DNA from 3 places in the Mesorhizobium sp. M7A.F.Ca.AU.001.01.1.1 genome. Region 2 is predicted to be linked to each of the others. Evidence: riboswitches for the same ligand, from Rfam matches in the RefSeq annotation. Region 2 holds a riboswitch; each other region holds the start of a gene.

Region 1 (8,320 bases), on a different contig from region 2:
GAGGATCACGAAGAGGCGCGCCGCCGTGAAAACGAGTGGCGCGAGATCGGGCTAGGCGCCCAGATACTCAAGGATCTCGGCATCTCCTCGATCAACCTGATCGCCTCGCGCGAACGCCACTATGTCGGCCTTGAAGGTTTTGGCATCCACATCGCCAAGACCGAGATCCTCTGAGCCTCCCGTCGATCCGGTTGCCGGAGAAGACGGATGAATGCGTCCCTGCCTTCCAGCCAGCGCAGCGAGCGGCTTTTGCTGCGCCGCCCAGAAGAGGCTGATCTGGATTTCCTGATCGATCTCTTTTCGCGCCGGGAACTTGTTGCGCATCGTCCGGGCCCTGTCCCGGATACAGCCCAGCAGAGCGCCGCGCGGCTGACGCGCGACATCGGTCATTGGCACAAGCACGGCTTTGGCCGCTGGGCGGTCGAGGCGGATGAAAAGCTGGTCGGCTTCGGCGGCGTCACGGTATCGGCGGATTTCGACGGTCTGAACCTGTCCTATCATCTTCATCCGGCGAGCTGGGGACATGGCTATGCCACGGAATTGGTGACGGAAGCACTGCGCACCGCGTTCGGCCCCTTGCGTGCCGATCGGGTTGTCGGCCTCGTCCGCCCCGCCAATCCGGCTTCGCGACGGGTGCTGGAGAAATGTGGCTTCGTCTTCGAAAAAGAGGTGATTCTGCACGGGGCGCCAACGATAGTTTTGGCATTGGCGCACCCAAGAAGAGTCAATATTTCAGGCCCGGCTGCCTAGAGCGGCGCGCCCGGCCTAAGGCCCGGGCGCGCCGGAACTATTCCGCAGCAATCGCGGCTGCTTCGCATCCGTCCGTCTCGCACTCAGCCGTGGCAAGGCTGCGCTGGCCAAGCAGCACCGTGGCCAGCGCGATCGTGCCTGAAGCCACAGAGACCCAGAACCCGTTCTGGGCACCGAACGCATCGACCACCGCGCCGGCCGCGAACGAGCCGAGCGCCATGCCGATGCCGATGCCGGTCATGACCCAGGTAATGCCTTCGGTCAGCATCGCCTCCGGCACATGCCGCTCGATCAGGCCGAAGGCGGTGATGAAGGTCGGCGAGATCGCCACGCCGCTGATGAACACGGTCAGCGCCAGCAGTGGCACGGTGTCGGCGGTGAGCGGCAACAGCGTGCCGAGCGCGACGAGGGCGACTGCGATGGCCAACTGGCGTTGCAGCGGCGCCTTCAGGCTGAGCGCGCCGACGATGATGCCGAGCACGAACGATCCCAGCGCATAAACGCCGATGACAAGGCTGGCGGCGCCGGGCTGGCCAAGCTCCTTGGTGATCGCCACGGTGCTGACTTCCGTCGTCGCGAAGGTCGCGCCGATGAAGATCAGGGCGAAGGTGATGATCTGAACCGGCCGCAGGCGGATCGCCGAGCCGCTTGAGCCATGGTCCACCGGCCGCACTTGCGGCTCCGTCGAGCGTTGCAGGATGAAGGCCGCTGATCCGAATGCGAGAAATAATGTGCTCACCAGAACGCCGGCTTCCGGGAACAGGGCAGCACTGAGACCGACCGATAGCGATGCCCCGGCGATATAGACCAGTTCATCGGCCGCGGACTCGAAGGCGAATGCGGTGTTCATCTGCGGCCGTCCGCGGAAAATCTCTGTCCAGCGCGCCCGCACCATCGCCGGCATGCTTGGCATGGCCGCGGCCAGTAAGGCCGACACGAACAGCGTCCACACCGGCCAGTCCTGGTTGGCCGCCGCTATCAGGACGGCGAAAGCCAGCACCGCGATGATGGTGGTGGGCACGACGATCCGTGTCTGGCCCAGGCGGTCCACCAGTCTGGATATCTGCGGCGCAACGAAAGCGTTGGCCAGCGCGTATGTTGCCGAGACGGCTCCGGCCAGCCAGTATTCGCCACGCGTCTGCGACAGCATCGCCACGATGCCGATGGGCGCCATGGCGATCGGCAGGCGCGCCATGAATCCGGCGGCCGCAAAGCCCTTGGTTCCGGGGGCACGAAAGATTTCCGCATAGGGATTTTGCATGGGTGGTTCCTCGACAAAGGACGATTCGGCAATTACATACGAAGCGTATGATTGTTAAATAGAGCATACGCCGCGTATGTCAATTGGCATACGTTACGTATGTGAATAGGGCCAGAAGCCATGCACAGACCCCGCAAGGAGATGATCGCCGAGACGCGCGCAAAGCTGATCGCGGCGGCCCGCCATGCCTTCGGCACAACAGGCTATGCGGAAGCCTCGATGGATGATTTCACCGCTTCGGCCGGGCTGACGCGCGGCGCGCTCTATCATCATTTCGGCGACAAGAAGGGGCTGCTGCAGGCGGTCATAGCCCAGATCGACGGCGAAATGGCGGCGCGCATCAATGAGGTCGCGTCGAGAGCGCCGACCCGCTGGCAGCATTTCGTCGACGAGTGCTCGACCTATATCGAGATGGCGCTGGAGCCGGAAATCCAGCGCATCATGTTCCGGGATGGCCCGGCCGTGCTGGGGGATCCAGCGCAATGGCCGAATGCCAGTGCGTGCATCGTGTCAATGACCGACCATCTGACCGCGCTGCAGGAGGAGGGGGTCGTTGTCTCGAGCCTCGACCCCGAGACGGCCTCGCGACTGATCAACGGAGCGAGCAGCCAGGCAGCGCAACGGATCGCCAATTCGGACGACCCCGAAGCGACGTCCAAGAAGGTGGTGACGGCGTTCAAGCAACTGCTCGAAGGCCTGCTCAAGAAGCCGGATCCGCAGTCGAATTGAAGTTCCCACCGGAGCTTTTCGTGCCGGCAGCTGTTCCCGATAGGAATTTTTTCTTGACACCTGCCCTCAGCTAAGGTACATATTCGTCCATGGTGCTGATTTGCGCCGGTGACCCGCCGCACAGGCGGGTTTTTCGTTTGATGCTCCGTCAGACAATGCGCCGGCGAAAGGCTGCGAAAGAAAACCGTTGCCCAGAATTCGTCGCCCTGTGGTGCCAGGGCCGGCAATTGACAATCGCCGGGTTGAGTTCATCCTCTTCCACCATCTCTGAGGCGGAGGGGCACATGTGGGATTTCGAGATCGGCCGGTCGGTGTCCATCATGATGCGGACCTGGCCGTTCATCGTCTTTCGTATGATCGTCTATTTCGGCATCACGCTGGCCTACATCATGGCGACCGGCACCGGTGCCTCGGTCGGCTATGGCGTCGGCCATATCTCCACCGATCCCGACGGGCCCATGTCCTTTGCCCTGTGGGGCGGCGTGGTCGGGTTTGGCATCGTCTCGATCGCGGTCTACTGGATCCGCGAATACATCCTCTATATCGTCAAGGCCGGCCACATCGCCGTCATGGTTCATCTGATCGACGGCCGCGACATTCCCGGCGGTCAGGACCAGATCGCCTACGCCAGGGATGTCGTCACCCAGCGTTTTGCCGAGGCCAATATCCTTTTCGTCGTCGACCAGCTCGTCAAGGGTGCCATCCGCGCCATCACCGGCCTGCTCGGCGGTATCGCCGCCTTCCTGCCGATACCGGGCCTGAGCGGCCTGGTCTCCTTCATCAACACGGTGATCCGCCTGTCGCTGACCTATGTCGACGAGATCATCCTCGGTTACAACATCCGCATCAATTCAGCCTCACCCTTCGAGACGGCGCGCCAAGGCGTCGTGCTCTATGCCCAGAACGGCAAGGTCATGGTCAAGAACGCCGTCTGGCTGGCGGTCATCATGTGGGGCGTGTCGTTCGTCATCTTTCTGATGATGCTGGCGCCTGCCGGCGCCATTCTGTTCCTGATGCCCGGCCAGCTCGCCGGCTGGGCCTTCGTGCTCGCCATCGTCTTCGCCTGGGCATTCAAGGCGGCCTTCATCGAGCCTTTCGCCATCGCTTGCCTGATGCAGGTCTATTTCAAGACCATCGCGGGCCAGGTGCCGGATCCGGCCTGGGACGCCCGGTTGGCCGAGGCGTCGTCGAAGTTCAGGGAGCTCAAGGACAAGGCGCTCGCCTCCTTCGGCGGTTCGCGCTGGGGTACGGCCGGCGCCACACCCTGATCGGCCGGGCAGGTGGTGTCTGGTGAGGCAGAAACGGTGTTGAGGCGCGCCACGGTGGACTTGAGCTGTGTCTCGCCTTGCCCGGAAAACGTCTCGCTCATGATCAGTTCCGGCAGCGGCAGCCGCCGTCCCCAACCATGCGTTTCAAGGTCCGGTTTGGAAGCGAACTCGGAAACACGGCCGACGCAGAGATAGGCGATTGGCGTTACGTGATCCGGAATGGCCAACAGCCGCTTCAGCGCCTCAGCCTCGATGATGCTCACCCAGCCGACGCCAACGCCCTCGGCACGCGCGGCCAGCCAGAAATTCTGCACCGCGCAGACGGTGCTGTAGAGATCCATCTCCGGATTGTGCCAGCGTCCCAGCGGCGAACCCTTCGAGCGCTGCCGGTCGCAAGTGATGCAGATGTTGAGCGCGCTCTCGCAGATGCCTTCCAGCTTGAGCTTGCGGTACAGCGCCTGTTTTTCCGCCTCGATCGCCGGCAGTTCCTGCTCGCGCGCGGCCAGGAACAGGTCGCGCACCTCCGCTCGTCGTCCGGCATCGCGAATGACAATGAAATTCCATGGCTGCATGAAGCCGACCGATGGCGCGTGATGGGCGGCAAGCAGCAGCCGCGCCAGCACGTCGTCATCGATCGCGGTGGGCAGGAAATGGCTGCGCACGTCGCGCCGCGTGAACATGGCGCGATAGACCGCATCGCGCGCATTCTGGTCGAATCCATCGTCAATGGCAGCGGTCATATGTTCCGGCATCGCTTGTCCCCTTGCGATTGCAGATTCAAAACGGTCAGAGCGTACTTTGTGCGTCCAAATGGACGCACGTCGCTCTGATGCCACCCGCCCGACCATGCGGATGACGATGCCTGCCAGGCCGGTCTTCTGGCTTGGGATCAACCCGCGTCCGGTGCCTTCCCGTCATCGACAGTGGCATTTACCGGCGCGGTCCCCCTCACAGCGTTGGGCACGCCACGGAATTCAACCGTGTTCCCGATTCTCCCGCTTGCGGCGGGCACCAGGCAGTGCCAAGGACTTTACGCCGAAGCGCCGGCGAGGCCAATGCCTGCGGCGACACGAATGGACGCAGGCGCGATTTTCCCCAGTCATCGGCCGCCCGTGCATGGCCTTTGTCGATCCGGGTCACTAGATTAGGACGATGACCACCCGTCTCTACACGCATCCGATCTTCCTCGAGCATCTCACGCCGCCCGGACATCCCGAGCGGCCCGACCGCCTGCGTGCCATCGAGCGCGTGCTCGACGAGGAAGCCTTTGCCGGGCTCGATCGTATCCAGGCGCCGGAAGGCGACGAGGCCACCATCCTCTACGCGCATCCCGCCGATTTCGTCGCCCGCGTGCGCGCCGCCATTCCCGACGAGGGGATTGCCCGCATCGATGCCGACACCACTGCCAGTCCGAAGAGCTGGCAAGCGGCGATCACCGCGATCGGCGCCGCCAACGCCGCCGTCGATGATGTCTTTTCGGGCCGCGCCGACAACGTCTTCGTCGCCGCCCGGCCGCCCGGCCATCATGCCGAAAAGACCACGGCCATGGGCTTCTGCCTGTTCAACACGGCGGCGATCGCGGCGCGTTATGCGCAGAAGAAACACGGTGTCGAGCGCGTTGCCATCGTCGACTGGGACGTGCATCACGGCAATGGCACGCAGGATATTTTCTGGGACGATCCCTCGGTGCTCTATTGCTCGACACACCAGATGCCGCTTTATCCCGGCACCGGAGCGAAGACCGAAACGGGCGCCGGCAACATCGTCAACGCACCGCTGGCGCCGCAGACCGGCAGCGAAGTGTTTCGCGATGCCTTCCTGTCGCGCGTCCTGCCCGCGCTCGACAATTTCGCGCCCGACCTGATCATCATTTCGGCCGGGTTCGACGCGCACCACCGCGATCCGCTGGCCGAGATCAATCTGACCGAGGATGATTTCGATTGGGCGACCGGCCAGCTGATGCAGCGCGCGGCACGCCACAGCGGCAACCGGCTCGTCAGCCTGCTCGAGGGCGGCTACGATCTGCAGGGATTGGCATTTTCGGTCGCCGCCCATGTCGGGCGACTGATGAAAGGATGAACGATGGCTGGTGAGACCAACGAAGACGTCAAGGCGATGAGCTTCGAGCAGGCACTCGATGCGCTGGAGAAGATCGTCGATGATCTGGAGCGTGGCGACGTGCCGCTCGACCAGTCGATCAGGATCTATGAACGTGGCGAGGCGCTGAAGGCGCATTGCGACCGGCTGCTGAAGGCCGCCGAGGACAAGGTCGAGAAGATCAGGCTGTCGCGCGACGGCAAGCCGGTTGGAACGGAGCCGCTCGACGCGGATTGAGGCCGGTCCGAACGATGGCCTCGCCTCACCGGTTTTTGGACATGATCATGATCGAGGATATAACTCGTTGCGATTGAAACAGCTCAAGGACAAGAGGAGATACGGAAGCGATGTGCAGAAACATCAAGACCCTGTTCAATTTTGATCCGCCGGCAACCAATGACGAGGTGCGCGACGCGGCCCTTCAGTTCGTCCGCAAGCTGAGCGGAACGACGCGACCCTCGAAGCAGAACCAGCACGCCTTCGATCATGCCGTCGACGCCATCGCGGCCTCGGCGCGCGAACTGCTCGATTCCCTGGAAACCCATCAGCATCCGCGCAATCGCGAAGAGGTGGCGGCCAAGCTGCGGGCAAAGGCGGCCATCCGCTTTGCCTGATGCGGCCAGGCGGCCTTCGACCACCGACAAGGAGAGTCCATGAGCTTCTTCCCCGGGAAAGACCCTGAGGTGGGCGATGCGTTCGCCAGCGATCAGATCGAATTGATGGTCATTCCGAACGCCAAGGACATCGGTGGTTTTCAGGTGCGCCGTGCCCTGCCAACGGCAAAAAGGCGGTTGGTCGGTCCGTTCATCTTCTTCGACCGCATGGGTCCCGCGATCCTGCGGGCCGGCCAGGCGCTGGACGTCCGTCCGCATCCGCATATCGGACTGTCGACGGTCACCTATCTGTTCGACGGCAAGATCCGGCACCGCGACTCCCTCGGCACCGAAATGGTCATTCAGCCCGGCGACGTGAATTTGATGACCGCCGGCCGCGGCATCGTCCATTCGGAGCGTACGCCGGAGGAACTGCGTGGCGCGCCGATGTCGGTATCCGGCCTGCAGACATGGCTGGCGCTGCCGGACGACAAGGAAGAGGTGGCTCCTGTGTTCGAGAACACAGGAGCGCTCAGGCTTCCCGAGATTGATGCCGAAGGCGTCAACGGGCGCCTCATCATCGGCGATTTCCAAGGATTACGGTCCCCGGTCAGGGCCGATTCGGAGACGCTCTACGCCGACCTGCGCCTGGCGCCCGGCGCCAGCGTGAAAATCCCTGCCGATGCGGAAGAGCGCGCCATTTACACGCTGGAAGGCGAGGTCTCGATTTCGGGCGATGTGTTCCCAGCCGAACGGCTGCTGGTCTTCCGTCCCGGTGACGAGATCGTCGTGTCGTCGCAGACCGGGGCGCATTTCATGCTGTTCGGCGGCGCCTCTCTTGGTTCGAAGCGTTACATCTGGTGGAATTTCGTCTCGTCGTCGAAAGAGCGTATCGAACAGGCGAAAGAGGAATGGAAGACAGGCCGCTTCGACATCGTTCCAGGAGACGAGGAAGAGTTCATTCCGCTGCCGGAAAGCTGATGCCTGTCGCCCAAAGTGGCCCGGTTTTGGGGAAACGACCTGCATAGAAGCAAAAGACCACAGTCTGATCCGCGTCACTGACACGCATTTACTTTCGCCGGCCGGCGGCCTATTTCGCCCATCAACCGAAAGCCTGAGCACCGTGAACGCAACGCCGCATACGCCGCTTCTCGACAAGGCCCGCATCCCGGCCGACCTGCGCATGCTTGCCGAGAGTGAGCTGCCGCAACTGGCGTCCGAGCTTCGCGCCGAGCTGGTCGACGCGGTATCCCGCACGGGTGGTCATCTGGGCGCCGGCCTTGGCGTGGTCGAGCTGACAGTGGCGCTGCACTATGTCTTCAACACCCCCGATGATCGGCTGATCTGGGATGTCGGCCACCAGGCCTATCCGCACAAGATCCTGACCGGCCGCCGCGACCGTATCCGCACGCTGCGCCAGGAAGGCGGCCTGTCCGGCTTCACCCGCCGCGCCGAGAGCGAGTACGATCCCTTCGGCGCTGCCCACTCCTCGACATCGATATCGGCCGGCCTCGGCATGGCCGCGGCCCGCGATCTCTCCGGCGGCCGCAACAATGTCATCGCCGTCATCGGCGACGGCGCCATGTCTGCCGGCATGGCCTACGAGGCGATGAACAATGCCG
Region 2 (5,340 bases):
CCAGCAGGTCGCCGATCCAGGGCAGGGGATAGAGCAGGCCCAGTGCGATGCTGACGGCGATGGCGGCGATGTAGATCAGCGGCGGCCACGGTATGAGCCCCGGCTTCGGCTGGTTCTCGGTCATTCGGCCCCTCCCTCCATCAACTTGCTGTCGGTCTTGGCGGTGCACATGCCGGCGAGATCGGACAAATGCGCTTTCCACTCCGCAGTCTGATCGTTGTTGTAGAGCCTATCAAGCGTGGACTCGCCCTCGAGTGTATCGAGCATGCAGACACAGTAGCTCGTACAGAACTCGGTGTCGCGCGACTGCTCGCAGGACAGCTGGCAGGTTTTGAGGAAATTCACCTGCGGGGTTTCGACCTGCGCCGGCATGATCTGCGAGAACAGCCAGACGCAGCCGATCAGCAGCGGCTGGTGGATCAAATAGAAAGCCAGGCTGTGCCGACCGATGAAGACCAGCGGGTTGGCCAAGCGACCGGGCGCCAGATTGGCAAGCCTGGCAAGCAGGCCGGCACCTGCGGCGAGTTTCGTCACCGCGATGCCCGCAAGCACGGCGCCGAACCACGGAAACAGCGGAACGTAGTCGTTGGAGCGCGGATTGGTCGCCGACAGGCCGACCCACCACAGCCATGGGTGATCGAAGGCCTCGAAGCGCAGATAGACGGGGGCGGCGATAACGAGCGCAGCGACGACAAGCGTCAGCAGCGCCGGCAGGCGCAGGAAGGCGAGACCGAGCAGGCTGGCCAGCGCGATCTCGTGCAAGATGCCGAAGAAGATGAAGCCGTCCGGAGTGGCTATGCGGGTGACGACCGAAATCGCGATCGCGGCTCCGGCGACCATGGCGAACCGCTTCCAGAAGCCGTTCCAGCGGATTTGTCGGCCGTGGGCGAGATACAGGCTGACGCCGACCAGGAACAGGAAGGTCGAGGCGATGCAGCGCGCGTAGATCTTCCACCAGCCGAAGGCGGTCAGGCCGGGATCGGTGTAGCCGAAGAACTCCAGATCCCAGGTGAAATGGTAGCTTGCCATGGCGATCAGCGCGATGCCGCGCACGATGTCGATGGCGACGATGCGCTTTGGTCGATCCTGAACGGGTGCGGTCGGCGTTTGGATGCTCATGGTCTCGCATTCTGATTCAGCCCCGCTGGAGGACTATCACGGTTGCCCGGGACAAAAGAAGACCGGCAACCCTGCCGATAGCGCCGGATCAGCCGCGGCATTGGGCCAGTGCCGGAAAGCCTTTGGCCGGCTTCGCTTTTGCCGGATGCACGTCGGTTTCCTCTTATTGGCGCTGAGGTCGCCACGGCAGATTTGACCCGGTGAATCTGCTTCGGGGAAAGCAATGTCCACCCATGTGCGCCATCCGATCTGGCTACCGGCCCTCAAGGCCGCGGACGCGCGCACCTTCGCTTCGCTCTATGCGGTCGAATCCTTCGCCCGCGCCACGGTGTCGAGCGTCATCCCGATCCAGGCTTACGAGATCCTGCACAACGAGCAGATCGTCTCGATCCTCTACACCGTCGTGGCGATGCTCGGCCTGTCGGTGACATTGTTCATGCCGATGCTGATCCGCCGTTTCGCCCGGCGCTGGGTCTACACGGCGGGCGCCTGCCTGCTGGCCATTGGCTCGCTGTTCTTCGTCACCGACACGCTTGCCGGGCAACTGGCCGGCATGCTGTGCCGGGTGATGGGCGCCAGCGCGCTGTCGATCACGCTCAACCTCTACATCATGGACCACATCCGCAAGACCGACTTCATGCAGGCCGAATCGCTGCGCATGGCGTGGTCGATGCTGGCCTGGACCGGTGGGCCGACGCTCGGCATCTTCCTCTACACGCGCTTCGGCGTCTATGCCGCGCATGGCGCGGTGGCCGTGTTCGCGTTAGCCTTGCTGGCATTGTTCTGGACCTACCGGCTCGGCGACAACCCGTCGATCCGTCCCGGCAAGACGCGACCAGCCAATCCGCTCGCCAATATCGGCCGCTTCATCGCCCAGCCCAGGCTCAGGCTGGCCTGGCTGATCGCGTTTGGGCGCTCCTGTTTCTGGACGACGTTCTTCGTCTATGGGCCGCTGTTCATGGTCATTACGGGTGAGGGCAAGCTGGCCGGCGGCCTGCTGGTTTCGGCCGGCAACGCGCTTTTGTTCATGGCGATTTTCTGGGGCAAGGCGGGAAAGCGCTTTGGCGGCCGCAGGACCATGACATTTGCCTATTTCGCCATGTCGGTCGCGCTTCTGGCGGCGGGCTTCGTCGGCGAAACCGTGCCGCTGCTCACCGGCGCCTTCCTGCTCTGCGGCGCCTTCTTCACCATTGCACTCGACGCGCTCGGCTCGACCGCCTTCATGCGCTCGGTGCGCTCCTATGAAAGATCGCAGATGGCGGCAGTCTATCGCACCTATCTCGACTTTTCCGAGCTGACGCCGCCGCTGGTCTATTCGGTGGTGCTGGCCTTCTTCGGCCTGGGCTCGGTGTTCGTCACGCTCGGCCTGCTGGCGGCGGTCTGCGGCTTCGTGACGTGGCGCTATCTGCCGAAATCGCTTTGACCTTCATGGCGCATTCGCAACGGTCGCCGGCGGAATTTGGTTTGCCGGACGCGAGGATTCTGCCTATAGTCGCCGGTGTCGCCGGTTCCATTTTGGAGCCAAGAGGGAATGCGGTAAGGGCGGATTTCGCCCAATGCCGTGGCTGCCCCCGCAACTGTGTGCGGTAGTCCTCTCCATATGCCACTGAAGATTTTTCTTCGGGAAGGTGGGGAAGGACGCTGATCCGTGAGCCAGGAGACCTGCCGGCGACAGGAAACTGACTTCGATGCCCTCGGGTGGAGGGCGAAAGGACAAGACATGACTACCGCTTCCGTCTCCCTCGGCGCTTCCGTCTCCTCGCAGTCGCGCTTCATGCAGCTTGCGCTCGCCGCGCTGCTCGGCATTTTCGTGATGGGCTTTGTCGGCTTCTCGCATATCGATGCGGTCCACAATGCGGCTCACGACTATCGCCATTCGATGGCGTTTCCCTGCCACTGACGAGGGGCTGACATCATGAACCTGTTTCGCAACGTCGTGTTCATCGCGGCGATCGCAGGGCTCGTGGCCGGCGTCGTTCTCGCCTGCATGCAGGCCTATGCGACCGTGCCGCTGATCCTGAAGGCGGAAGTCTACGAACAGGCGGGCGGCGGGCATCACCATGACCATGCCGCTCCGGCAGCAACGGATAGCAATGCCATGAGCACAGCCGCTCCGGCCCCTGCCGAAGCGACTGCTGCGGCGGAAGACGAGGGCTGGGCGCCGGCAGACGGTTTCGAGCGTTTCGCCTTCAGCGTGCTTGCCAACATCGTCACCGGCATCGGCTTCGGGTTGATCCTGGTCGCGGTTTCCGAATTCGCCGGCGGTATCGGTGGTTGGCGCCAGGGCGTGTTCTGGGGCTTGGCCGGCTTTGCCGTGTTCACGCTGGCGCCGGGCCTCGGCCTGCCGCCGGAACTGCCGGCCATGCCGGCCGCCGATCTCACCCAGCGCCAGATCTGGTGGTGGGCAACGGTGGCGGCAACCGCTGCCGGTCTCGGCCTGATCGCGTTCCGCAAGTCGCTGCCGCTGGCGATCCTTGCCGTCCTTTTGATCGTCGCACCGCATGTTGTCGGGGCACCGCAGCCCGACAGTTACGAGACGGCGATTCCGGAAGGGCTGCATCACCAGTTCGTGGTGGCGGTGACCGTGACCAATCTGGTGTTCTGGCTGGTGCTCGGAGCGGTCGTCGGTGTGGTGCGCGGTCGCTTCACCGGCACCGCGACCAGCCTGCGCGACAGCTTTGCCTGATCGCAAGACACTGACCTTTCTCATCGGCGGTGCGCGCTCCGGCAAGAGCGCGCACGCCGAAATTTTGGCAACCGCCTTGCCGCCGCCCTGGACCTATATCGCCACGGCGCAAGCCTATGATGACGAGATGCGTGAGCGCATCGCGTTGCACCGGTCGCGGCGCGGCGAAGGCTGGACGACCATCGACGCACCGCTCGATCTCGCCGGCGCGCTTGCCGCCTTGCCGGACGATCGGCCGGTGCTTGTCGACTGCCTGACGCTGTGGCTGACCAACCATATGCTGGCCGAACACGATTTCGAGCTGGAATGCCGGCGATTGGCGGAGGTGCTGTCGCGGCCGCGCGGACCCTGGTTCTTGGTGTCCAATGAAGTCGGACAAGGCATCGTGCCGGACAATGCACTGGCGCGCCGCTTTCGCGATGCCGCCGGCCGGCTCAACCAGCAGGTCGCGGCGATTGCCGATACGGTGCTGCTGATGGTGGCGGGGCTGCCGCTCAAGGTGAAATGATATGACCGATATCGACGATAAGGACGAAGAGCGCCACCGCGCCAAGATGGCCAAGCGCAAGGCGGTGCAGGATGCCGAGGTGGCGAGCAAGACGGTCGAGAAGGGATTGCTCATCGTCAACACCGGCCCGGGCAAAGGCAAGACCACGGCCGCCTTCGGGCTGGCGCTGCGGATGCTCGGCTACGGCAAGCGCGTCGGTGTCGTCCAGTTCATCAAGGGCAAGTGGCACACCGGCGAGAAAGACGCCTTCGCCGCCTTCGGCGACCGTGTCGTGTGGCACGCGATGGGCGAGGGGTTCACCTGGGAAACCCAGGATCTGAAGCGCGACATCGCTGCCGCCGAAGCCGCCTGGGCCAAGGTGCTCGAACTGATGGCCGATCCGTCGATCAGCCTGCTGGTGCTCGACGAATTGAACATTGCGCTGCGCTACGACTATCTCGATCTCGACAGAGTGGTTGGCGCGCTAAAAGCGCGGCGCGAGGGCCTGCATGTCGTTGTCACCGGCCGCAACGCCAAGCCGGCGCTGGTCGAGGCCGCAGACCTCGTCACCGAAATGAGCGTGACCAAGCATCATTTTTCCGCCGGCGTGAAAGCGCAGCAGGGGATCGAGTTCTGAGTGTTCCTCAACCTCCCCAGACGGGGGAGGGTGAGGTTAGGTCACAACGATGACAACGACCGAAACCAACCCGAACAGAGCGATCAGCAGATAGTCGGCGACGCGATAGAGTTTCAGCGCCTGCCTGATGTCGAGGCTGTCGGCTTCACGCCGCCCACCTTCGCCCATGAAGACGTCGTCGACCAGCACGCCGCCATAGAAGCGCGGGCCGGCGAGCGCCAGGCCGAGCGCACCGGCCATCGCCGCTTCCGGCCAGCCGGCATTGGGCGAGCGGTGTTTTTTCGCGTCGCGCCGCACCGCATGCCAGGCTTTTTTCGCATCAGCGCCTTTGACGAAGAACGCCGCCAGCACGATCAGAAGCGCCGTCAGCCGCGACGCCGGCAGGTTGATCCAATCGTCAAAGCGCGCCGC
Region 3 (10,124 bases), on a different contig from region 2:
AAGGTCGCCAGCGATGGCTGGTCGTGCTGGGCCTTCTCCAACCACGATGTAATGCGCCCGGCCTCGCGCTGGGCCGCCAATGAGCCCGACCCGACCGCCTACCTCAAGGTCATCTCGGCGCTGCTGATGTCCTTGCGCGGTTCGGTCTGCATCTATCAGGGTGAGGAACTTGGGCTCGGCGAGGCCGACCTTCGGTTCGAGGATTTGCAGGATCCCTACGGCATCCGCTTCTGGCCTGAATTCAAGGGCCGCGACGGCTGCCGCACACCGATGGTGTGGGACGGCGGCGCCAAGAATGGCGGCTTCTCCCAGGCAAAACCCTGGCTGCCGGTGCCGGCCAAGCATTTGGCGCAAGCGGTCAATGTCCAGCAGGGCGACGAGGCTTCGCTGCTCGAGCACTACCGGCGCTTTCTCAGCTTCCGGCGTGCCCATCCGGCGCTGGCCAAGGGCGACATCACCTTCATCGAAAGTGAGGGAGATACCGTGGCCTTCACGCGCCGCGCAGGCAACGAGCAGATCGTCTGCGTCTTCAATCTGGGAGCCGGGCGGGCCAAGGTTGACCTTGGCGGCCGATCGCTGCAACCTCTGCCCGGGCACGGATTTTCGGGGCAGGCGAGCAGCGGTTCCATCGAGCTTGGCGGCTACGGCGCCTGGTTCGGGCGTCTCGACTGAATTTCCAATCACTGGAGGAAACCAATGGCCGATGTCACGCTAAGACAAGTGAAGAAGTCCTACGGCAATCTGAACATTCTCCACGGCATCGACCTCGATATTAGGTCGGGCGAGTTCATCGTCTTCGTCGGCCCGTCGGGCTGCGGCAAGTCGACATTGCTGAGGTCGATCGCCGGGCTCGAGGAAATCACCTCCGGCGAACTCAGAATAGCCGGCGAAGTGGTGAACGACGTGCCGCCGTCGAAGCGGGGCATCGCCATGGTGTTCCAGTCCTACGCGCTGTACCCGCACATGACCGTCTACGACAACATGGCGTTCTCGATGAAGATCGGCAAAGAGAACAAGGCCGAGATCGACCGCCGCGTGCGCCAGGCCGCCGAGATCCTGCAGCTGACCAAATATCTCGACCGCCTGCCCAAGGCGATGTCGGGTGGCCAGCGCCAGCGCGTCGCCATCGGCCGCGCCATCGTGCGCAATCCGAAGGTGTTCCTGTTCGACGAGCCGCTTTCGAACCTCGACGCCGCGCTGCGCGTCGCCACCCGCATCGAGATCGCCAAGCTCAAGGAATCGATGCCCAACACGACCATGATCTACGTTACCCACGACCAGGTCGAGGCGATGACGCTGGCCGACCGCATCGTGGTGCTCAAGGACGGCCATATCGAGCAGGTCGGCACGCCGATGGACCTCTACAAGAAGCCCGGCAATCTGTTCGTTGCCCAGTTCATCGGCTCGCCGGCCATGAACATCCTGCCGGCGACCATCGAAAAGACCGGAAACCCGACCGTCGTCAGCCATGTCGGCGGACGCAAGGCGACCGTGCCGATTGCGACGCCGGCTTCGGCAAAGGGCGCTGCGGTGAGCTTTGGCGTGCGGCCGGAGGACCTGATCATCGCCAGCGGCGCGGACTATCTGTTCGAGGGGACGGTCGACTATGTCGAGCAACTCGGCGAGGTGCAGCTTGTCTATGTCGACATCGGCCGCGCCGATCTGCCGCTGGTGACCAAGCTGCCCGGCAATGTCGAGGTCAAGCGCGGCTCGACATTGCGGCTGAGCGCCAATGGCGAGGACCTGCATATCTTCGACGCGGATGGACGTTCTTTCGCGTTGCATGAAGTGGAAGCAAAGGCGGCTTAACCGCAATTACCGTGTCAGGCACAAAAAAGAGCGGCGGGCCGGGCCCGCCGCTCTTTGACTTGGAGATCGACTTCGGTTGTTAGTTGTTGCCGAAGAGGTTGCGGTCGGCACCTTGCGGAGCAGACTTCTGGGTGGTGTCACCCGACGAGTTCAGCAGCTTGTAGACCGGCGAACCGGTGTTGCGTACCGAAGAGGTGCGCGTGCTGTCGACCGAAGTCGTGGCGGCAGGCTGATTGGCACCATTGGAGCCAAAATTGTCGCTGCCGGCGAAGGCACTGCCGGTGATGGCCAGAACGGCGGCGGCAGCAATAAGGATCTTGTTCATTTTAGTCTCCTGAATTCTGGATTTCGCCAGGACGGCAGACACAGCTGCCGTCGGTTGCGAAATTGGTTGTTAGCGACCGAAGAGGTTACGGTCGCTGCCCTGAGCGGGCGTCTGGGCAGCCGGTTCCGAGGTTTTGGTGGAAGCCGTGTACGACTGGTCCACAGCGGCGGCAGGCTGGTTGGGGCCGTTCGAACCGTAGTTGTCGCTGCCCGCGAAAGCGCTGCCGGTGATGGCCAGAACGGCGGCGGCAGCAATGAGGATCTTGTTCATCTTGAATACTCCTGAATGTCTGAATTTCGCCAGGGCGGCGGGCGAGCCCGCCGTCGACCGGGAAACTGGGAATCGGCTGTTAGTTGTTGCCGAAGAGGTTGCGGTCAGCACCCTGGGCAGGCGCCTGAGCAGCCGGTTCCGACTTCTTGGTCGAAGCGGTGTACGAGCTGTCGACAGCAGTGGCTGCCGCGGCGTTGGAACCGTAGTGGTCGCTACCAGCGAAGGCGCTGCCGGAAATGGCCAGAAGGGCTGCGGCAGTGAGAATGATCTTTTTCATTTTTGGTACTCCAGTATCGTCTTTTTTCCGTCCGTCTAGCGGCGTGTCTTGGAAATGAAATCGCGTCGTTCGGACAGCCCCGATGTGGGAGGGCAAGGTCGTCTTTTCCAATCACGAAGTTGTTCCGTGTGGACCATGAATCCACACCTTGAAATTGTGCCAACGGAATCTAGGGATGCATTTTTCTTCTTCATATCAGTGTGTTAGGTGTAGCCACCTGATGGATCACTGACTGTTTCAGAGGCCCAGCGTTCACACCGTCCTGCACGCACCGTCAACAGAAACGAACCGTTCGGTTCGATTTTAGGGCGAACTAATAGTCATTTTTCGAAACCATTAACCTTTTTTGACCCCCCGCGAAGGGTCGGATTCGGGAAGATCGCAGCCGGCAAATGGCCGCCCGGGAGGTGGGATCTCGGCCCGCGACGAGCTGCAGTAGCGTTTCGCATGCCGTGTCGCGCCGCATGGATACGATGTCGTTTTCATGCCGACGGCGCGCCCGCGATCGTGGTTAGATCATACCATCTCAGGTGCCGCTTCGTGACGACGAGGCGGAGAATTGGGAAGCCGGTCAGAATCCGGCGCTGCCCCCGCAACGGTGGTGGAGTTCAAGTCGCAACGGGAGACCACTGGGCAACCGCCTGGGAAGGTGTCGCGATGGTCCGCAAGGACAACTCCAGAGCCCGGAAACCAGCCCGAGATTTTTAGACTCGACTGATCGCGGTGGGCGGTCAAGAGGTGGATAGCGCATGTCCGGCACACAGCCGGCCTGCGCTTCAATCCTTCCTCCGTCACCACCAGTTCAGTCCTTAGGAACGAGGACAGGACATGGATATCCGCAACGACATGCTGAGGCTCCTGAAGGGGCGCCGGCAAGGCTTTTCGCTGGAGCAGCCCTTCTACACCGATCCGGACTACTTCAAGCTCGACATGGAGCTGATCTGGTATCGCGACTGGCTGTTCATCGGCCATGATTGCGAACTGCCGAAGCCGGGCAGCTACATCACCGTGCAGGTCGGCGATTATCCGGTCGTCCTTGTCCGCGACCAGCACGGCAAGATCAACGCCTTCCACAATTCCTGCCGCCATCGCGGCAGCCGCGTGTGCAACACGGAGAAGGGTACCGCGGCAAAGCTCGTCTGCCCGTATCATCAGTGGACCTACGAGCTGGACGGCCGCCTGCTGTTTGCCCGCCAGATGGCCGACGGTTTCGACAAGAGTGATTTCGGCCTGAAGCCGGTCGCCTGCGAGAGCGTCGGCGGCTACATCTTCATCTGCCTGGCCAAGGAACCGGCAGATTTCGCGCCGATGCGGGCGATGATCGAACCCTATCTTTTGCCGCACCGGCTGCGTGAAGCAAAGATCGCCTTCGAGAGCACGATCGTCGAGAAGGGCAACTGGAAGCTGGTCTGGGAAAACAACCGCGAGTGCTACCACTGCGCCGCCAATCATCCCGAGTTGTGCAAGACCTTCCCCGAGGCTCCAACCATAACCGGCGTCCATGGCGCCGACAGCGACCCTGAAATGGTCGCACACTGGGCCAGATGCGAGGCATCAGGCTTGCCGAGCAAATTCCGCATCGATCCGGCAGGGCAGTACCGCGCCACCCGCGCGCCGCTGCTGCGCGATGCCGTCAGCTACACCATGACGGGAAAACGGGCGGTCCAGAAGAACCTGTCCGACAGCGTTTCAACCGACCGCATCGGCTCCTTGCTGCTCTATCACTATCCGACGACCTGGAACCATATCCTCGGCGACCACGCCGTTACCTTCCGCGTGCTGCCGATCAGTGCCACGGAAACCGCAGTGACAACGAAATGGCTCGTCCACAAGGATGCGGTCGAAGGCGTCGACTACGACCTCGCTGAGCTCACCCATGTCTGGACCGAGACCAACGACCAGGACCGCCGCATCGTCGAGGAAAACGCCTTCGGCATCCTGTCGCCGGCCTATGAACCAGGCCCCTATTCGGAGCTGCATGAGGGCGGCGTGATCCAGTTCGTCGAGTGGTACGCGTCGTTCATCGGGCCGCGCCTTGCCGAAGGCGGCCGGCCGGCCCTGCGCAGCGTCGCCTAGCCCAGGGGACAAGAGGATGAATGCGATGACGGACCTTGGCCTCTATCGCCATCTCGACCAGATGACGCCCTGGAACGACAGGCTGCAGGTGCTGGAAGTGATCGGCGTCAGCGACGAAGCGCCTGACGTGAAGACCTTCACCTTCCGCTCCGACAACCAGACCTGGTTCCGCTACAAACCGGGGCAGTTCGTGACTCTGGAACTGCCGACATCGGACGGGCCGCTGATGCGCACCTACACGCTGTCGTCCTCGCCGTCGCGGCCGTTCTCGATCGCGGTGACGGTCAAGGCGCAGGCGGGCAGCACCGGTACGCGCTGGATGTTCGACCATCTGACGCCCGGTTCGCACGTCAAGGCCTATGGGCCGACCGGCGACTTCTCGCTGCACAGCCACCCGGCCGCCAAATACCTGTTCATTTCGGCCGGTTCCGGCGTGACGCCGATGATGTCGATGCTGCGCTGGCTGAACGACTGCGCGCCATGGACCGATGTCGGCTTCGTCAACTGCGCGCGCCGCCCGGAAGAGATCATTTTCCGCAAGGAGCTCGAACTGCTCGGCAGCCGCATGCCTGGGCTGTCGCTCGGCTTCATGATCGAGGAGCGGTCGAGCCGCGAGGGCTGGTTCGGCCATATGGGCCGCATCGACGCGATCCGGCTGCCATTGCTGGCGCCCGATTTCCGCGAGCGCGAGATTTTCTGCTGCGGCCCCGATCCTTTCATGCGCGCCGTGCGCGGCATGCTGGACGCAGCCGGCTTCGACATGGCGAAATACCATCAGGAAAGCTTTGCCGCGCCTGCCGTGGAGGAGATCCCGGCGCCGTTCTCGCCGCCGGCGGAAGACGGCGCCGCTGCCACCGTGGAGGCCGTGACACCGATCCGGTTCTCGCATTCCGATGTCGATGCCGAATGCGTCGCCGGCCAGACCGTGCTGCAGACGGCACGCGCCTCGGGGGTGCGGATTCCCGCCGCCTGCGAGTTCGGCCTGTGCGGCACCTGCAAGGTGAGGAAGGTCGCGGGCGACGTCGAGATGAGCCACAATGGCGGCATCCTCGATCACGAAATCGAAGACGGCTTTATCCTCGCCTGTTGCTCGAAGCCGCTTTCGGCGCTTGAAATCGAGGCGTGACCGGCAGGCACGGTCAGAGGCTGTCCATGCCCGCGCGGCCTGCAGCTGCGCTCGGCCGGGCCTACGCCATCTTGCCAAAAACCCTGCAAATGGTTAGACGCCTGCAACGGTGGGGTTGACCGTAGGGCCCGAAGATCATCTCCGCGGCCTGCTTCGGCGGGGAGCAAACATGCGACAATCCGGCGTATATGCCATTGCCAGCAAGGATATCGTCTTTGAATCCTTCGATGGCGAAGCCGTCGTTCTCGACCTGACCACCGGTAAATATTTCGGCTTCTCTGATTCAGGCAGCAGGCTTTGGGATGCACTGTCGTCCGGCGTGCCTGCCTCCGAACTGGTCGGCGCCGCGACCGGGATTGGCGCCCTCGATGCCGCCGCGATTGACGGCTTTGTTTCACAATTGCTCGAATTCGGTTTGCTGGCGGCCGCAACCGATGGCGTGGCAAGACCGGTTCCCAGCGAATTGCTGGCTCAGCTCGCCGCTGCCGGCGAGCCCCTCAAGGTCGACATCCATGACGACCTTGCCGACCTCATTGTCGTCGATCCCATCCACGAGGTCGAGGAGCCCCTCGGCTGGCCCGCAGTGAAGCAGGCCAACTGAGGCGCGCCAGGCTCTCGTTGCCGGACGGCTCCGGAACAGGCAGACCATGCCGAACGTCACTCTCGAAAACCTGACTGACTACGCACGTCATGTCCTGGCGCAAGCGCAGAGCAGCGCCGCGCATTATCCACTGACCTGCAAGGTGGGTTTGCCGCATCTGGAGTTGACCGCTCATGTGAGTGCCGGCGCGTTGGCGGATGCCTTCGCTCATGGCTTTGTCACGGCTGCGGACAACCGAGCGCCTGCCGACATCTGCCGCATCTTCGTCGCACATCCCGGCATTGACGGCATCGCGGCACCGGCCAGATGGGGCCAAGGACCCTTCACGCAGCATGGCTTCGCCACCAGGCTGGCGGAAGCCGGATTGCGCGGCAACCATTTCCACGACCTGGATTTCTGGCAGTTCTATGATCCGCAACGTCGCGTTGGCGTGCAATTGATGGCCTCGGCCGATGCCTTTCCACCGTGGGAGCCGGGAGCGCCGCTGCGCCCCTTCCTCCATTGGGAATATGCGGCACGTGGCATGCGGCTGGCCCATGCGGGGACGCTCGGCACCAAAGGCAGGGGCGTACTGCTGGCCGGCGCGGGCGGCGCCGGGAAATCCGGGACCGTCGCCGCCGGCCTCCTCCACGGGCTGGACAGCGTCGGCGACGATTATGTGCTGGTCGACCTCTCCAACGGCGTGACTGCCCGCCCGTTGTTTTCAACACTCAAGCAGGATCCCCAGGGATTCGCGCGACTTGGGCTGGATCACCGGCTGCCAGCTCATAGCCCGCTCAACTGGCAAGGCAAATATGCTTTTCACATTCATGACATCGCGCCCCGGCCGGTGCCTGAAACCCTGGACATCGTTGCGCTGCTGGTGCCACATATCGGCGGAGGCGGGGCAAGTTCGATCGTGCCGGTGTCGCGGAGGGATGCCATGATTGCCTTGGCGCCGTCCGGCATAGCGCAGATGCCGGGCGAGCGGGAGAGCGGCTTTCGCTTCTTCAGCGACCTGACCCGCCTGCTGCCATGCTATCGTCTGTCGCTGGGGACGCAGCCACAGGAGATAGCCGGCACGATTGCGGACTTTCTTGTGCGGGGCGCTTCGTGAAACTGAGCGTGATAATGCCCGTCTATAACCGTGAACGCTATGTCGTTTCGGCATTGCGCTCGCTGGTGCGGCAGCGGGACGCCGCCGATCTCGACATCATCGTCATCGACGACGGTTCGACCGACGGCTCTGCTGAGGCCGTACGCTCGATGATGGGCGAAAACCCCTGCATCCGACTCTTCCAGCAATCGAACATGGGCGTGGCCAGGGCGCGCAACGCCGGGCTGCGGCAACTGCCGCCGGATGCGGAGTTCGTGTCATTCCTGGATTCTGACGACATCTCGCTGGCCGGACGGTTCAAGGCCGATCTCGCCCGCTTCGAGGCTACCTCCGGGCTTGAGCTAACCTATTCGCTGATGACGCTGGTCGACCGGATCGACGACGAGAAGCTCGAGCCGGAGGCGGACTGCTGTACCATGACGCTTCGCGGAATTTCGCTGAGCACCGCTCTCTTCAGTCGAACGCTTGTCGATCGCATCGGCCATTTCGACGAGGACTTTGAGCAGTCCGAGGACACGGATTATCTGTTGCGAGTCTTCGAAACCGGTCCGCGCTACGAATTGCCGAACACCGTCGCGATCTACTACCGACGCCACGCCGGAAATGTCACCAAGGAACATAGCGGCAGGGTCCGCAACCACTTGCGTGCAATCCACAAGTCGATGCGGCGGCGCAAGGCCGATCCGTCACGGCGAGAGGTCCAGGGCATCTTCGAATTGAAGAGTCCCGCCGATTGGCGGATGCCATGATGCTCGAGACAATCGGCTCGGATCAGCCAAGCCCGCAACGCTGCTGGAGACGCCGATGAGGCTGAGCGTCATCATGCCGGTCTACAATCGCGAACAATTCGTTGGCCTGGCGCTGCGCTCGTTGCTCAGGCAGCGCGAAGACATCGATCTCGACATCATCGTCATCGACGACGGGTCGACCGATGGCTCGGCAGCCGTCGTACGGTCGTTGATCGACGAGGCCCCATGCATTCGTCTTTTCCAGCAGATCAATGGCGGGGTCACCAAGGCGCGCAATGCCGGGCTGAAGCAGTTGCTGCCGCAGACGCGTCTGGTGTCGTTTCTCGATTCGGACGACATCTCCCCGATAGGCCGCTTCAAGGCGGATCTCGCCTGCTTCGAAGAGGATCCTGGCCTCGAGCTGACCTATTCGCGCATGACGCTGGTCGACAAGATAGATGGCGAGACACTGGAACCGGCCGCCGACAGCCACTCCATCACCGTGCGAGGGATCCACCTGTCCGCCGGGATCTTCGCGCGAGACCTCATCGAGCGCACCGGTGGTTTCGACGAGGATTTCAAACAGGCCGAGGACACCGACTATCTGTTGCGTATCTTTGAGAGCCAGGCAAAATACGTTATGCCCGATACGGTGGCTCTCTATTACAGGCGTCATCCCGGCAACATGACCAAGGAAGCCGATGTGCCCTTTCGCGAGTTCATGCGCGCCATTCACAAGTCGATGAAGCGTCGCAAGGCCGATCCCAGCTTGCGCCGGGTGGAGGGGATCTTCGACTTCAAGGATCTCGCGCAGTGGCGGTTCCTTTGATGGCAGGCTACGGCGTCGTCATTCCGGCTTTCAACGCGGCCGCCACCATAGGCGCTGCCCTGAACTCCGTTCTGGCCCAGACGGCAAAAGCGGAGGCCATCGTCGTGGTCGATGACGGTTCGACCGACGATACGGCCGCGGTGATCGATGCGATGAACCTGCCGGTGACGGTGCTGCGACAGGACAATGCCGGACCCGGCAGCGCAACGACCCGTGGCATTGCGGCACTCTCGACGCCGCTCATCGCGACGCTCGATGCCGACGATTTGTGGCTGCCGGACAAGATCGAACAGCAACTGGCCTATCTCGGCCGTCATCCCGGGACAGCGGGCGTCTTTACGCACTGGCGGACGTTTCGCGGCGACAGCCCCGATTTGCCCGATGCGGCCAGTGGAGCGGGCTGGTCGCGCACGACGATGATGATCCGCCAGGAGGTGGTGCAGAGCGTCGGTCCCATCATCGACCCACCAGGCGGTCGCGGCGAGATGATCGACTGGATCGCCCGGGTTCGTGAGGCAGGCTTTGTACTTGCCATGCTCGACGACGTGCTTGCATTGCGCCGCATCCGTCCGGGCAGCCTTTCCTACGGCCGCGATCCGGCACGCGACCGGGGCTATATCCAGGTCGCAAGGCTCGCCATGCAGCGGCGGGCCCAGAACAAGGCGGGCTCCAGTTGAACGCCAGGCCTGTTCGCCGCATCAGCCGCCGCTTCCCGGACTATGGCTGGTCGTGGCCCACCGGCCAGTTGGACCTGTTGCTGAAGGCGGCGCTGCTCTCCGATGAGGACGCAGCCGCTGCCTGCGCCGCGCGCTGGCTCGACGAGAACGACATCGACCTCGTCTCGTTTCGAGAACATCGTCTGCTCGCCGCCATCTCCGACAGGTTCGGCAGAAAACTGGCCGGGCATACCGCGCACCCGCGCCTCGTCGGCCTGCAGAAGATGCTGTGGACGAAGTCGCGCATGGCGATGCGCGAGGCCGAGCCGAC

What was found. Region 2 has a riboswitch for cobalamin ahead of EN884_RS22835 (CbtB domain-containing protein). Riboswitches for the same ligand answer to the same signal wherever they lie in the genome.
Region 1: linked by a shared signal. The riboswitch ahead of bluB (5,6-dimethylbenzimidazole synthase) and the one ahead of EN884_RS22835 (CbtB domain-containing protein) in region 2 are both predicted to bind cobalamin.
Region 3: linked by a shared signal. The riboswitch ahead of EN884_RS09725 (aromatic ring-hydroxylating dioxygenase subunit alpha) and the one ahead of EN884_RS22835 (CbtB domain-containing protein) in region 2 are both predicted to bind cobalamin.

What each region holds. Positions count from the first base shown of each region.
Region 1 is NZ_RZPF01000191.1:14-8,333, reverse strand. It holds gene ribB (3,4-dihydroxy-2-butanone-4-phosphate synthase) at 1-174, shown strand, start outside; gene EN884_RS14105 (GNAT family N-acetyltransferase) at 208-750, shown strand; gene EN884_RS14100 (MFS transporter) at 788-2,011, opposite strand; gene EN884_RS14095 (TetR/AcrR family transcriptional regulator) at 2,132-2,740, shown strand; gene EN884_RS14090 (hypothetical protein) at 3,025-4,008, shown strand; partial or broken gene bluB (5,6-dimethylbenzimidazole synthase) at 4,131-4,748, opposite strand; cobalamin riboswitch at 4,859-5,039, opposite strand; gene EN884_RS14080 (histone deacetylase family protein) at 5,161-6,087, shown strand; gene EN884_RS14075 (exodeoxyribonuclease VII small subunit) at 6,091-6,342, shown strand; gene EN884_RS14070 (DUF2277 domain-containing protein) at 6,453-6,719, shown strand; gene EN884_RS14065 (pirin family protein) at 6,759-7,679, shown strand; partial or broken gene EN884_RS14060 (1-deoxy-D-xylulose-5-phosphate synthase N-terminal domain-containing protein) at 7,822-8,320, shown strand, end outside.
Region 2 is NZ_RZPF01000416.1:93-5,432, reverse strand. It holds gene EN884_RS22850 (isoprenylcysteine carboxylmethyltransferase family protein) at 1-124, opposite strand, end outside; gene EN884_RS22845 (DUF1624 domain-containing protein) at 121-1,119, opposite strand; gene EN884_RS22840 (MFS transporter) at 1,343-2,542, shown strand; cobalamin riboswitch at 2,608-2,804, shown strand; gene EN884_RS22835 (CbtB domain-containing protein) at 2,840-3,019, shown strand; gene EN884_RS22830 (CbtA family protein) at 3,035-3,805, shown strand; gene cobU (bifunctional adenosylcobinamide kinase/adenosylcobinamide-phosphate guanylyltransferase) at 3,798-4,313, shown strand; gene cobO (cob(I)yrinic acid a,c-diamide adenosyltransferase) at 4,315-4,929, shown strand; partial or broken gene EN884_RS22815 (cobalamin biosynthesis protein) at 4,966-5,340, opposite strand, start outside.
Region 3 is NZ_RZPF01000113.1:1,452-11,575, reverse strand. It holds partial or broken gene EN884_RS09750 (alpha-amylase family glycosyl hydrolase) at 1-672, shown strand, start outside; gene ugpC (sn-glycerol-3-phosphate ABC transporter ATP-binding protein UgpC) at 697-1,809, shown strand; gene EN884_RS09740 (DUF680 domain-containing protein) at 1,889-2,134, opposite strand; gene EN884_RS09735 (DUF680 domain-containing protein) at 2,204-2,404, opposite strand; gene EN884_RS09730 (DUF680 domain-containing protein) at 2,484-2,681, opposite strand; cobalamin riboswitch at 3,193-3,395, shown strand; gene EN884_RS09725 (aromatic ring-hydroxylating dioxygenase subunit alpha) at 3,510-4,757, shown strand; gene EN884_RS09720 (hybrid-cluster NAD(P)-dependent oxidoreductase) at 4,783-5,883, shown strand; gene EN884_RS09715 (PqqD family protein) at 6,053-6,484, shown strand; gene EN884_RS09710 (hypothetical protein) at 6,531-7,580, shown strand; gene EN884_RS09705 (glycosyltransferase family A protein) at 7,595-8,329, shown strand; gene EN884_RS09700 (glycosyltransferase family A protein) at 8,385-9,137, shown strand; gene EN884_RS09695 (glycosyltransferase family A protein) at 9,137-9,814, shown strand; gene EN884_RS09690 (nucleotidyltransferase family protein) at 9,811-10,124, shown strand, end outside.